DNA from 3 places in the Leclercia adecarboxylata genome. Region 2 is predicted to be linked to each of the others. Evidence: predicted binding sites of a transcription regulator. Region 2 holds the regulator's gene; each other region holds the start of a gene.
What was found. The regulator PurR, encoded in region 2, represses purine synthesis genes. The targets are predictions, from matches to a motif close to CANGCAAACGTTTGCNTG.

Region 1: a site for PurR is predicted at 2,508-2,525, ahead of purM (phosphoribosylformylglycinamidine cyclo-ligase). Genes of this name have one in related genera too.
Region 3: a site for PurR is predicted at 2,688-2,705, ahead of tusA (sulfurtransferase TusA). Genes of this name have one in related genera too.

The regions. Positions count from the first base shown of each region.
Region 1 covers NZ_CP040889.1:647,465-651,646, reverse strand. Annotated here, with positions in the region: gene ppk1 (polyphosphate kinase 1) at 1-588, opposite strand, end outside; gene purN (phosphoribosylglycinamide formyltransferase) at 770-1,411, opposite strand; gene purM (phosphoribosylformylglycinamidine cyclo-ligase) at 1,408-2,445, opposite strand; gene FHN83_RS04860 (6-phospho-beta-glucosidase) at 2,725-4,155, shown strand.
Region 2 covers NZ_CP040889.1:4,149,021-4,153,202, reverse strand. Annotated here, with positions in the region: gene sodB (superoxide dismutase [Fe]) at 1-4, shown strand, start outside; gene FHN83_RS21550 (MFS transporter) at 43-1,209, opposite strand; gene cydH (cytochrome bd-I accessory subunit CydH) at 1,374-1,463, opposite strand; gene purR (HTH-type transcriptional repressor PurR) at 1,759-2,784, shown strand; gene punR (DNA-binding transcriptional activator PunR) at 2,790-3,713, opposite strand; gene punC (purine nucleoside transporter PunC) at 3,829-4,182, shown strand, end outside.
Region 3 covers NZ_CP040889.1:1,753,487-1,757,668, forward strand. Annotated here, with positions in the region: gene FHN83_RS10190 (TRAP transporter large permease) at 1-652, opposite strand, end outside; gene FHN83_RS10195 (TRAP transporter small permease) at 663-1,172, opposite strand; gene FHN83_RS10200 (TRAP transporter substrate-binding protein) at 1,185-2,156, opposite strand; gene tusA (sulfurtransferase TusA) at 2,386-2,628, opposite strand; gene FHN83_RS10210 (7-cyano-7-deazaguanine/7-aminomethyl-7-deazaguanine transporter) at 2,800-3,465, shown strand; gene FHN83_RS10215 (DcrB family lipoprotein) at 3,538-4,095, shown strand; partial or broken gene FHN83_RS10220 (MFS transporter) at 4,100-4,182, opposite strand, start outside.

The DNA of each region.
Region 1 (4,182 bases), 1.6 Mb from region 2:
CATCGGCTTGCGGCGACGCGGCGTTTCCGGCGGCAGATTGACAAAGCGCGGGACTTTATCTGACGGGATCTCCAGCAGCGCATAGCGGATGCTGTCGCCGCGGATAATCTCTACCGCCAGATAGGTGTAGTCATCCTTCAGGAACTGCACCAGATCGGTTTCGCGGTTAATCAGGATCGGAGTGATGTGCTGGCGCAGATAATGTTTGAAATAGTGACGCAGCCAGCTCTGCTGGTTGACCGAGAGCTGACGCTCGTTGATCAGGAAGATTTGATTGCGCGCCATCTCCAGCAGCAATTCGTTATAGAGGCTATCAAACTCTTGATCGGCTTTCAGTACGCGGGACTGGATCTTGCCCAGCAGATGACGCGAGTTCGAGTTTAAACCCTGCTCTTCGCTAATGATGATTCGGCGTTTCAGTTCAGCAAAGCGAACTTTATAGAACTCATCCAGGTTATTGGAGTAAATCCCCAGAAAACGCATGCGCTCAATCAGCGGGTTAGTTTTATCCGCCGCTTCCTGAAGCACGCGCTCGTTGAATGCTAACCAGCTTAGCTCTTTCTCGATGTATAACTTTTCCTGACCCATTACTACTCACACTCCAGTTCAATCACAGGACGTGGTAAATCCGTCTCGCCTTTATTATGGCGAGCATTTCCACAATATGTCCAACTGTGTCAGAAAAGTATGACAGTTAAATTATTTTTTGAGGGAAAATAGAGAGTTAGTTAAGTAGGTCGGGTAAGCGAAGCGCCACCCGACAAATATACTATTCTTCTGCCGCATGTCCTTGCGGGGGTAACGGCGCGCCGTCCAGCCAGGCGGCGCCGTCGCGCATTTCCAGACGACCGTCAACAAACCAGCTGACCACCAGCGGGTAGATGGCGTGCTCCTGGGCCTGCACCCGGGCGGTGACATCCTCTTCGCTGTCGCCTGCAAATACCGGCACTTTCGCCTGCAGAATAACCGGGCCGCCATCCAGCTCGTCAGTGACGAAATGGACCGAGGTACCGTGCTCTTCATCGCCGTTATCCAGCACCTGACGATGGGTGTTCAGGCCAGGATATTTTGGCAGCAGGGAAGGGTGGATGTTCAGCAGTCGCCCGGCATAGTGCGCAACAAACGCCGGGCTGAGGATGCGCATGTAGCCGGCAAGTACCACCACGTCCGGGGCGTAGGCGTCTATCTCCTGCACCAGCTCGCGGTCAAAGGCCTCGCGGCTGGCAAACTGGGAGGCGCTGAGCGCATGCACGGCAATGCCCGCATCGCGGGCACGCTCAAGGCCGTACGCATCGGCCTTGTTACTGAATACTGCGCGGAGGGTGCCGTTGATCTTCTTCTGTTTGCAGGCATCGATGATAGCCTGCAAATTACTTCCGTTACCGGAAATGAGCACCACTATATTTTTCATTCAATGACCACACGCTCTTCGGAATCAGACGCTTTGATGATACCGATTTTCCACGCGTTTTCACCTTTCGCCTGCAGCAGCGCCAGGGCTTTGTCCACTTCGCTTGCCGGCAGGGCAATAACCATCCCCACGCCGCAGTTGAAGGTGCGATACATTTCGTGATTGCTGACGTTACCGGCATCCTGCAGCCAGTTAAATACCGCAGGCCACTGCCATGAAGATTCGTCGATCACCGCCTGGGTGTTGTCCGGCAGTACGCGCGGGATGTTTTCCCAGAAGCCGCCGCCGGTCAGGTGGGCGATAGCGTGAACGTCCACGTTCTCAATCAGCTCCAGAACCGATTTCACGTAGATACGGGTAGGTTCGAGCAGGTGATCGGCCAGCGGTTTCCCTTCCAGCTCGGTGGTGAGGGGGTCGCAGCCGCTCACTTCGACAATTTTGCGCACCAGGGAGTAACCGTTAGAGTGTGGGCCGCTGGACGCCAGGGCGATCAGCACGTCGCCGTCGGTCACTTTGCTGCCGTCAACGATCTCTGATTTTTCGACAACGCCCACGCAGAAGCCAGCAACGTCGTAATCTTCGCCGTGGTACATGCCCGGCATTTCGGCAGTTTCACCGCCCACCAGCGCACAGCCAGACTGCAGACAGCCTTCGGCGATGCCGCTGATCACGCTGGCTGCGGTATCCACGTCCAGCTTGCCGGTCGCGTAGTAGTCGAGGAAGAACAGTGGCTCAGCGCCCTGAACGACCAGGTCGTTCACGCACATCGCGACCAGATCGATGCCGATGGTGTCGTGGCGTTTCAGATCCATCGCCAGACGCAGCTTGGTGCCCACGCCGTCGGTGCCTGAGACCAGAACCGGTTCACGGTATTTTTGCGGCAGCGCGCACAGTGCGCCGAATCCTCCCAGACCTCCCATCACTTCCGGGCGGCGGGTCTTTTTCACCACACCTTTGATACGGTCAACCAGCGCATTACCTGCGTCAATATCAACACCGGCATCTTTGTAGCTGAGAGAAGTTTTGTTGGTCACGGCTCAAGTCCCCACGCGATTGCATTGCGATAGTAAGAAAAATCGGCGCAATTCTAACAGTCCAGGCAAACGTTTGCGAGCCCATTCTGCAACAGAAAATAGCGCCCGTGAAAATCCAGTAAAAATCACGCCTTAGCACGCAAACATGAACCCGTTCACGAAAATGAAACCGGGTACATTCTTATTCTTGCAACCCTGCCAGCGAATGCACATCATTTTACTGAAACCGGTTTCTGTACTCTTTTTTGCCGATAATTAACGCTGAATGAGGGATATCGCATGTCAGGATTCAAAGAGGGTTTTCTGTGGGGCGGCGCGGTGGCGGCGCATCAACTTGAAGGCGGCTGGCAGGAGGGCGGGAAGGGCGCGAGCGTTGCGGACGTGATGACCGCTGGCGCACACGGCGTCCCCCGCGAAATCACCGACGGCGTGCTGCCGGGTAAAAACTACCCCAACCACGAAGCCATCGATTTCTATCACCGGTACAAAGAAGATATCCAGCTGTTCGCGGAGATGGGCTTTAAATGCTTCCGCACCTCCATTGCCTGGACGCGTATTTTCCCCAAAGGCGACGAGCTGCAACCTAACGAGGCGGGGCTGAAGTTTTACGACGATCTGTTTGATGAGTGTCTGAAGCACGGCATCGAACCGGTGATCACCCTCTCGCACTTCGAAATGCCTTATCACCTGGTAAAAGAGTACGGCGGCTGGCGTAACCGCAAGCTGATCGACTTTTTTGTGCGCTTTGCCAGCGTCGTGTTCGAGCGCTATCAGCACAAAGTGAAGTACTGGATGACCTTTAACGAGATCAACAACCAGGCCAACTTCCACGAGGATTTCGCACCCTTTACTAACTCCGGCCTGCACTATCAGCCGGGTGAAGATCGCGAGCCGGTGATGTTCCAGGCGGCGCACTATGAGCTGGTGGCGAGCGCTCTGGCGGTGAAAGCCGGACGCGACATCAACCCGTCCCTGCGTATCGGCTGCATGATCGCCATGTGCCCAATCTATCCGCTGACCTGCGCCCCGAACGATATGATGATGGCGATGAACGCCATGCACCGCCGCTACTGGTTCACCGACGTGCACGTGCGCGGAGCCTATCCGCAGCATCTGCTCAACTACTTCGCCCGTCGCGGCTTTGAGCTGGATATCACCGAAGAGGATAAAGCGGCGCTGAAGCAGGGCTGCGTGGACTACATTGGCTTCAGCTATTACATGTCGTTTGCCACCAAAGCGACGGACGACAACCCGCAGCTGGATTATGACGAAAGCAAAAGCCTGGTCTCCAACCCGTACGTGCAGAAGTCTGACTGGGGCTGGCAGATTGACCCGGTGGGGCTGCGCTACTCCCTGAACTGGTTCTGGGATCACTACCAGCTGCCGCTGTTTATTGTCGAGAACGGTTTTGGCGCCATCGACGTGCTGGAGAGCGACGGCACGGTGAACGACCAGTACCGCATCGACTATCTCAGCGCCCATATCCGCGAGATGAAAAAAGCGGTGGAGGAGGATGGCGTGGATCTGATGGGCTACACCCCGTGGGGCTGCATCGATCTGGTCTCTGCCGGAACGGGCGAGATGAAAAAACGCTATGGCTTTATCTACGTGGATAAAGACAACGAAGGCAACGGCACGCTGAATCGCAGCAAGAAAAAGTCGTTCGCCTGGTATCAGAAGGTGATCGCCAGCAACGGAGAGAACCTTTAGTTGCCGGGTGGCGCTAACGCTTACCCG
Region 2 (4,182 bases):
GTAACAAAAAAAGCAGAAGGCCCGGCCTTCTGCTTTTCTGTTTTATTCGGTAGCACACACCGGATCAGGTTGTTTTCTGTCAGCAGTCAGCACCAGCAGAAGCCCCAGCGCCGCAATGATGGCCCCCATCACCGGAACGAAGCTGTAACCCAGTCCGCCCGAGATCACCGCCCCACCGGCCGCCGCCCCCAGCGCATTCCCGAGGTTAAACGCCCCGATATTCACGGAAGAGGATAACCCCGGCGCATCGCTCGCTACACGCATCACGCGCATCTGCAGCGGTGGTACTACCGCAAAGGTCGCCATTCCCCACACCACCATCGCAAATGCCGCGCCCACTTCGTTACGCGCCAGCCACGGGATCGCCAGCATGATGACGATCAGCAGCAGTAAAAACCCCTTCAGGGTGCCGCTCACGGAGCGGTCCGCCAGCTTGCCGCCGAGGAAGTTGCCAAGCGAGAAACCGACGCCAATCAGCACCAGCATCGCGGTGACAAAGGCAGGCGTGGCGTTGTTAATGTCATGCAGGACCGGTGCAATGTAGGTGTAGAGCGTAAACATCGCCCCGGCACCGAGCACGGTAGTCAGCAAGGCCGAGAGCACCTGCGGGCGCATCAGCACCGCCAGCTCTTTGCGCACTTCCGGCTTTTCGCCCGCCCCGCCCGCTGGCAGAGAGAAGAACAGTGCGATCATCGAGACCACGCCGAGCAGCGCGGTTGCGAGGAATGACATGCGCCAGCCGATCGCTTCGCCCATCCAGGTCGCGGCAGGGACGCCGCCGATGTTGGCGATGGTCAGCCCCATAAACATGGTTGCCACGGCGCTGGCCTGTTTGTGCTTCGGCACCACGCTTGCGGCCACCACAGACCCGAGGCCAAAGAAGGCGCCGTGGTTGAGGCTGGTCAGAATGCGCGACAGCAGCAGGGTGGTGTAATCCGGGGAGAGCGCCGAGAGAACGTTACCGACGGTAAAGATCGCCATCAGGAAGATCAGCGCGTTACGGCGACCGCGGTGCGACAGCAGCAGGGTCATCAGCGGCGCCCCCACCATCACGCCGATGGCGTAGGCGCTGATCAGCATGCCTGCCGCGGGAATAGAAACATCCACACCCCGGGCAATCACCGGTAACAGCCCCATCGGGGAAAACTCGGTGGTGCCGATACCAAACGCACCAATGGCCAGGGCCAGCAGCGGAAAATTGATTCTCATACTTCAACTCCAGACACCGTGTCGTCAGGCGACACAGAACAATGAAGGCGAAAGCATGACATCAATCACAAAAAATGAGAAGTTAACAATTTGGCAAAAGATTTTTGCAGGGAGCGTAACAATAAAGGAAGGGAGACGAGGGAGCGGTGACTCCCTCGCGAGGATCAGTGCAGCGCAGCAGTCAGACCGCTTGCTACGATCAGACCCAGAACAATAATGGTGGTAACCAGCGAAAACTTAAGATCGGTACTCATCAATTTTTCTCCTTTTAATCACCCCATGAAGAGTGAGCTTGCTCATTTTTGCACAGTTCAGGGTAAAAATCTTGCGGGAATTAGGTTGATATCCATTTTTACTCTTCCCCTTTTGGTCAAGATCAGACAAAATTCCACGCTAAATTTATTAGCGTACCGGCCATTGACCCCCTCCTGACGTCCTGTGTCGTTTTCCCGGCGTACCGCAATTCAAATTGCGCAATTAGGGCGAGTGAAGGCAAACGTTTACCTATTGGTTTTTCAGGAGCTTAGATATGGTCTGGAGTGACATCTGATGGCAACAATTAAAGACGTAGCGAAACGCGCAAACGTTTCCACTACAACCGTATCACATGTTATTAACAAAACCCGCTTTGTGGCGGAAGAGACGCGTAACAACGTCTGGGCAGCGATCAAAGAGCTGCACTACTCTCCCAGCGCCGTGGCCCGCAGTCTGAAGGTGAATCACACCAAATCGATCGGCCTGCTGGCGACCAGCAGCGAAGCCCCCTACTTCGCAGAAATTATTGAAGCGGTAGAGAAAAACTGCTTCCAGAAAGGCTATACCCTGATCCTCGGCAACGCCTGGAACAGCCTCGAGAAGCAGCGGGCCTACCTGTCAATGATGGCGCAAAAGCGTGTCGACGGCCTGCTGGTGATGTGCTCCGAATATCCGGAGCCCCTGCTGACGATGCTGGAAGAGTATCGCAATATTCCGATGGTGGTGATGGACTGGGGCGAAGCGAAAGCCGACTTCACCGACTCGGTGATCGATAACGCCTTTGAAGGCGGCTATATGGCCGGACGTTATCTGATTGAACGCGGTCACCGCGACATCGGCGTTATTCCGGGGGCGCTGGAGCGCAATACCGGTGCCGGGCGTCTGGCCGGTTTTATGAAAGCGATGGAAGAAGCGTTAATCACGGTGCCGGAAAACTGGATCGTGCAGGGCGACTTTGAGCCAGAGTCCGGCTATCGCGCCATGCAGCAGATCCTCTCCCAGAGCCCGCGTCCGACCGCTATTTTCTGCGGCGGCGACATTATGGCGATGGGCGCCCTGTGCGCCGCCGATGAAATGGGTCTGCGCGTGCCGCAGGACGTTTCGCTGATCGGCTATGATAACGTGCGCAACGCCCGGTTCTTCACCCCGGCGCTGACCACTATCCACCAGCCAAAAGATTCGCTGGGGGAGACGGCCTTCAACATGCTGCTCGACCGTATCGTCAACAAGCGCGAAGAGTCGCAGTCCATTGAAGTGCATCCGCGTTTGATCGAACGCCGCTCCGTCGCCGATGGCCCGTTCCGCGACTACCGCCGTTGATCCCCTCAGGGAGCCAGCACCTCTGGCTCCCGCAGCCACTCCCTGTTCATCGTTTCACTGTCCCCCAGATAATCCAGCAGCCACGCCAGCGCCGGTGACATATCGTTTTGTTGCCAGGTCAGGCAGCAGGCCGCATCCGGGAACGGGTTCTCCAGCGTCAGTTCCACCCATTTGCCGCTGTCGATCCACGGGCGGGCAAAATGCACCGGCACCATCCCCACGCACAGTCCGGCCGAGAGGCAGGTTGCCGCCGACTCCCAGTCCGGGGTGACGATCCGCCGCTGGTTGTCCAGCAGCCAGGTGATGCGTTTTGGCAGCGAGCGGGAGGTGTCTTCCCGCACCAGCGACGGCCAGTTGCGCAGGGTATCATCGCTGAGCGGGTCGGGAAGCGCGGCCAGCGGATGATGGCTCGCCACCACGCAGATCCAGCTCAGCATGCCCATATCGCGAAAAGCGTAGCGTCCCCCCACCGGGATCGCCTGGGTCGCGCCGATGGCCATCTCCACCCTGCCGTCCGCCAGCGCATCCCACACGCCGTTAAAGACCTCCTGGGAGACCCGCAGCTCGACGTCAGAGAAGTGACGGTAAAAATCGACAATCATCTGGCGGGTGCGCTCGGGGCGAACGATGTTGTCCACCGCAATGGAGATGTGCCCGCGCCAGCCGTTGGCGATCTGCTGGCACTGTTCGCGGGTGATCTGCATTTTTTTGATAACAGAGCGCCCCTCCTTCAGAAACCACATGCCGGCCGGGGTGAGCTCCACGTCGCGATGGCGCCGTTCAAACAGCGGCACCGCCAGCCACTCCTCAAGCTGACGCACCGTATAGCTGATCGCCGAGGGAACGCGGTGCAGCTCCTGGGCCGCGCCGCTGAAACTGCCGTTACGCGCCACGGCGTCCACCACTTCAAGGGAATATTCAGACCACATTTTCTGCCTGCAAAAAATTTGAATGCAACCGCCAAATATTAGCGTTTCACAAGCGGGATTGCACTGCCTACACTCAGCGGCTACCTAAACCTGCACCCATAAGGACAATAAAACAATGCAACCCAGGAAAGGATTTTTAGTCTGGCTTGGCGGCCTGAGCGTACTGGGCTTCCTCGCCACCGATATGTATCTGCCTGCCTTCTCGATCATGCAGGAAGATCTGCAAACCCCGGCGGCCGCCATCAGCGCCAGCCTGAGCCTCTTCCTTGCGGGCTTTGCTTTCGCGCAGCTGCTGTGGGGACCGATGTCCGACCGCTTCGGGCGTAAGCCGGTTCTGCTGACCGGTTTAGCCATCTTCGCGCTGGGCTGTCTGGGCATGCTGTGGGTACGCGATGCCACCTGGCTGCTGGTGCTGCGCTTTATCCAGGCGGTAGGCGTCTGCGCGGCGGCGGTCACCTGGCAGGCGCTG
Region 3 (4,182 bases), 2.4 Mb from region 2:
GGGCATCGAAGAAGATCTTCAGCGCCTGTTTAAAAGGCACCCTTTCGCCTTTTGGATAACCCCGTTTGTGGGCAAAGCCCAGGCACAGCACCATCAGGCTTAACCCGAGGATCAGCCCCGGCAGCACGCCCGCGATAAACAGCGTGGCGATGGAGACGGTCCCCCCGGCCGCCAGCGAGTAAATCACCGAGTTGTGGCTGGGCGGGATCAAAATCGCCTGCACCGAACCGCTGGCGGTCACCGCCGCCGCGTATTCGCGTGGATAGCCCTTCTTCTCCATCTCGGGGATCATCACGGTCCCGATGGAGGCAGTATCCGCCACCGACGAGCCGGAAATCGCGCCGAAGAAGGTCGAGGCGACGATATTCACCAGCGACAGCCCGCCGCGAATAAAGCCGACAAAGATGTAGGCAAAGTTCACCAGACGGCGGGCAATCCCCCCTTCCGCCATGATCGCCCCGGCGAGGATAAAGAACGGGATCGCCAGCAGGGTGAACTTATTCACCCCGCTGGTTATCTGGATCATCAGCGCTTCCAGCGGCAGGTCAATCCACAGCGCACCGGCCACGGCACTTAAGCCGACGGCAAAGGCCACCGGCATCCCCAGCGCCAGCAGAATGGCGAGGGTGAATAACAAAACAAATGCATCCATTGTTCACCCCTTAACTGTGGTTGCCGATCAGGACGACCGGGCGATGTTCCTGAGAGCCAAACATCAGGCGCTCAAGCACAAACAGGATTAACACCGCCGATCCGATCGGCAATGGCAGATAGCTTTCGCCGGAGGTCATGATCGGGAACTCCGCCACCGGTTGCTCCCAGAGTTCAATGCACAGCAGGTAGCTGTACCAGAACATGATCCCCGAGATCGCCAGCATCAGCAGATCCACCGCGCGCGCGCAGAGCGTTTTCAGTGAAGCCGGTAATCTGTCAGTAAGCATATTCACCGCAATATGCGAGCCGGCGCGGTAGCTCACCGCCGCGCCGATAAAGGTGAACGTCACCATGCAGATAATGGCAATCGGCTCCGGCCACGACTCACCGCGGTTGAGTACGTAGCGCGAAAAGATGCCAATGGGGATAACGATAGTCATCACCAGCAGCGACAGCCCGGCTACGGCCATCGCCAGCAGGTAGAGACGGTCCATCCACTTTAGATAAAGTTCGGACATAGAGACTCCGGCTTACTGAACGTCAGCGATCGCTTTCATCAGATCCTGATGCTTCTCGCCATACTGGGCGCGCACCGGCTCTGTCGCTTTGATAAAGACGGCCTTGTCGATGTCATGGAACTGCACGCCGCCGGCCTTCATTTTTTCCAGCGCCTGGGCGTTGTATTCCTGCCACAGTTTGCGTTGCTCCATCTGGGCTTCACGGGCCAGAGTCTTAATCTTCTCCTGCTCGTCGGCGCTCAGCTTGTCCCACTTCACTTTGGAGTAGAGCAGCATTTCCGGGGTGATAAAGTGGCCGCTGAGGGTGTAGTTTTTGGCAACCGGCATGTAGTTGTGGGCGATAAAGGTCGGTGGGTTATTCTCTGCGCCGTCGATAACGCCGGTCTGCATGCCGCTGTACACTTCACTGACCCCCATCGCGACCGAGTTGGCGCCCATATCTTTCAGCGTGGCCAGCGCCACCGGGCTACCCTGAACGCGGATCTTCATCCCTTTCAGATCTTCAGGTTTCACCACCGGGTTCTTGGTGATCAGGTTACGGGTGCCGGAGTCCATCCAGCCGAGGAAGACGAGACGGGATTTCGGGTTATTCGTGAGCTTCTCGCCGATGGATTTGCCGATATCGCCGTCGATCACTTTGTGCATATGGTCTTCATCGCGGAAAACGTAGGGCAGGGTAAAGACTTCGATATCCGGCAGAATCGCCGCAACCGGCGCCATAGAGACGCGGATCATGTCGATGGCGCCCATTTGCGCCTGCTCGATCATCTGCTTCTCATCACCCAACACGCCGCCCGGGAAGACTTTGATATCCAGCTTGCCGTCGGTTTGTTGTTTGAGTTTTTCACCCATATGCTGTACCGCCACCACGTTGGGGTAGCCTTCGGGATGCACATCAGCGGCTTTAATGGTTTGCGCAGAGACGGAGGCAGCAAAAGCTGACAGGCACAGAGCAGCCAGCAACGGCTTGAGGGTCGTTTTCATTGAGTCAACTCCAGGGTAGTGAGGGTGAGTATCGGAACGTTGTTTTAATTATTAACGCTTCAAAACTAGCCTACTGCCTGGAAAACGTGGGTGAAGCACTTCACAAAAAGCGCTAAAAAATGAAATGGTGGTTTAAATTTGTGGCGGCGGTCATGCCGGGTGGCGGCTGCGCCTACCCCCGGCCTACACGTAGGCCCGTGCAAGCGAAGCGCCGCCGGGCAAAATGGCATTAGCCTTTGCGGATAAGATACCGATACGGCAGCGACGCGGTCTCCTGCGCCAGCAGCTCATGTTCCATAAAGGTACAGAAGCCGGGAATATCGCGGGTGGTAGCCGGATCGTCGGCAATAATTAACAGCGTTTCGCCGGTTTGCATCGTGCGCACGGTTTTGCGCACCATCATGACGGGTTCCGGGCAGCGCAGGCCCTGGGCATCAAGGGTGTGGTCCGGGTGGGTTAACAGATCGGTCATCGTCGTCTCGTCCAGATAAAAACGGCAGTAGTTTACGCCCCGGACCGGGCAATGCAAACCAGGTTAACGATTGCGTAAAAATTAGCCGTTGCAAAGCATAGTGAAAGCAGTATGATGCGGCGGTTTTATTGGGTTCCCTCACCCCAAATTTTTAATCAAAAAGGTCACAATATGACGCAGTTCTCTCAATCGCAGCGCGTAAAAGCGTTGTTCTGGCTTTCGCTTTTTCATCTGCTGGTGATCACCTCCAGTAACTACCTTGTGCAGCTCCCGATCTCCATTTTTGGTTTTCATACCACCTGGGGCGCGTTCAGTTTCCCGTTTATCTTCCTCGCGACCGACCTCACCGTCCGTATCTTTGGCGCACCTCTGGCCCGACGCATTATTTTTGCCGTCATGCTGCCGGCGCTGTTTGTCTCGTACGTGATCTCCTCGCTGTTCTACATGGGAAGCTGGCAGGGCTTCGGGGCGCTGGCGCACTTTAACCTGTTTGTCGCCCGTATCGCCGCCGCCAGCTTTATGGCCTACGCGCTGGGGCAGATCCTCGACGTGCATGTGTTTAACCGCCTGCGCCAGAACCATCGCTGGTGGATGGCACCGACCGCCTCCACGCTGTTTGGCAACGTCAGCGATACGCTGGCCTTCTTCTTTATCGCTTTCTGGCGTAGCCCGGATGCCTTTATGGCCGAACACTGGATGGAAATCGCGCTGGTGGATTACGCCTTCAAGGTGCTTATCAGCCTGGTCTTCTTCCTGCCGATGTACGGCGTGCTGCTGAATATGTTGCTGAAAAGATTCGCGGATAAATCTGAAATCTCAGCATTGCGGGCAGGTTAAGGGTTCCCCTGAACAGTTGTGTTAAGATGAGCAGATGCGCCGTTATGGCCGTTTATCGAAAGGAAGAATTCAATGCGCAATCTGGTTAAATATGTCGGGATTGGCCTGCTGGTGATGGGGCTTGCTGCTTGTGACAACAGCGACACCAAAACGCCTGCTCAGGGTGCGTCTGCTGAAAGCAATGCCACGGGTCAGCCGGTCAGCCTGATGGATGGCAAACTCAGCTTCTCGCTGCCTGCGGATATGACCGATCAGAGCGGCAAGCTGGGCACCCAGTCGAATAACATGCACGTCTACTCCGATGCCACCGGGCAAAAAGCGGTGATTGTGATCGTCGGCGACGACACCAGCGAAGACCTGGGCGTGCTGGCGAAACGTCTGGAAGATCAGCAGCGCAGCCGCGACCCGCAGCTGCAGGTGGTCACCAACAAAACCATCGAGCTGAAAGGCCACAACCTGCAGCAGCTGGACAGCATCATCTCTGCCAAAGGCCAGACCGCCTACTCTTCCGTGGTGCTGGGAAAAGTGGACAACAAGCTGCTGACCCTGCAGATCACGCTGCCTGCTGACGATCAGCAGAAAGCGCAGACCGCCGCAGAGAACATCATCAATACCCTCGTGATTCAGTAAGTTATCACGATGAAATGGCCTCCTCCGGAGGCCATTTTTTTAGCCGCCACGTCAGCAGTAACGCCACCGCCACCAGCCCCGCCGCTG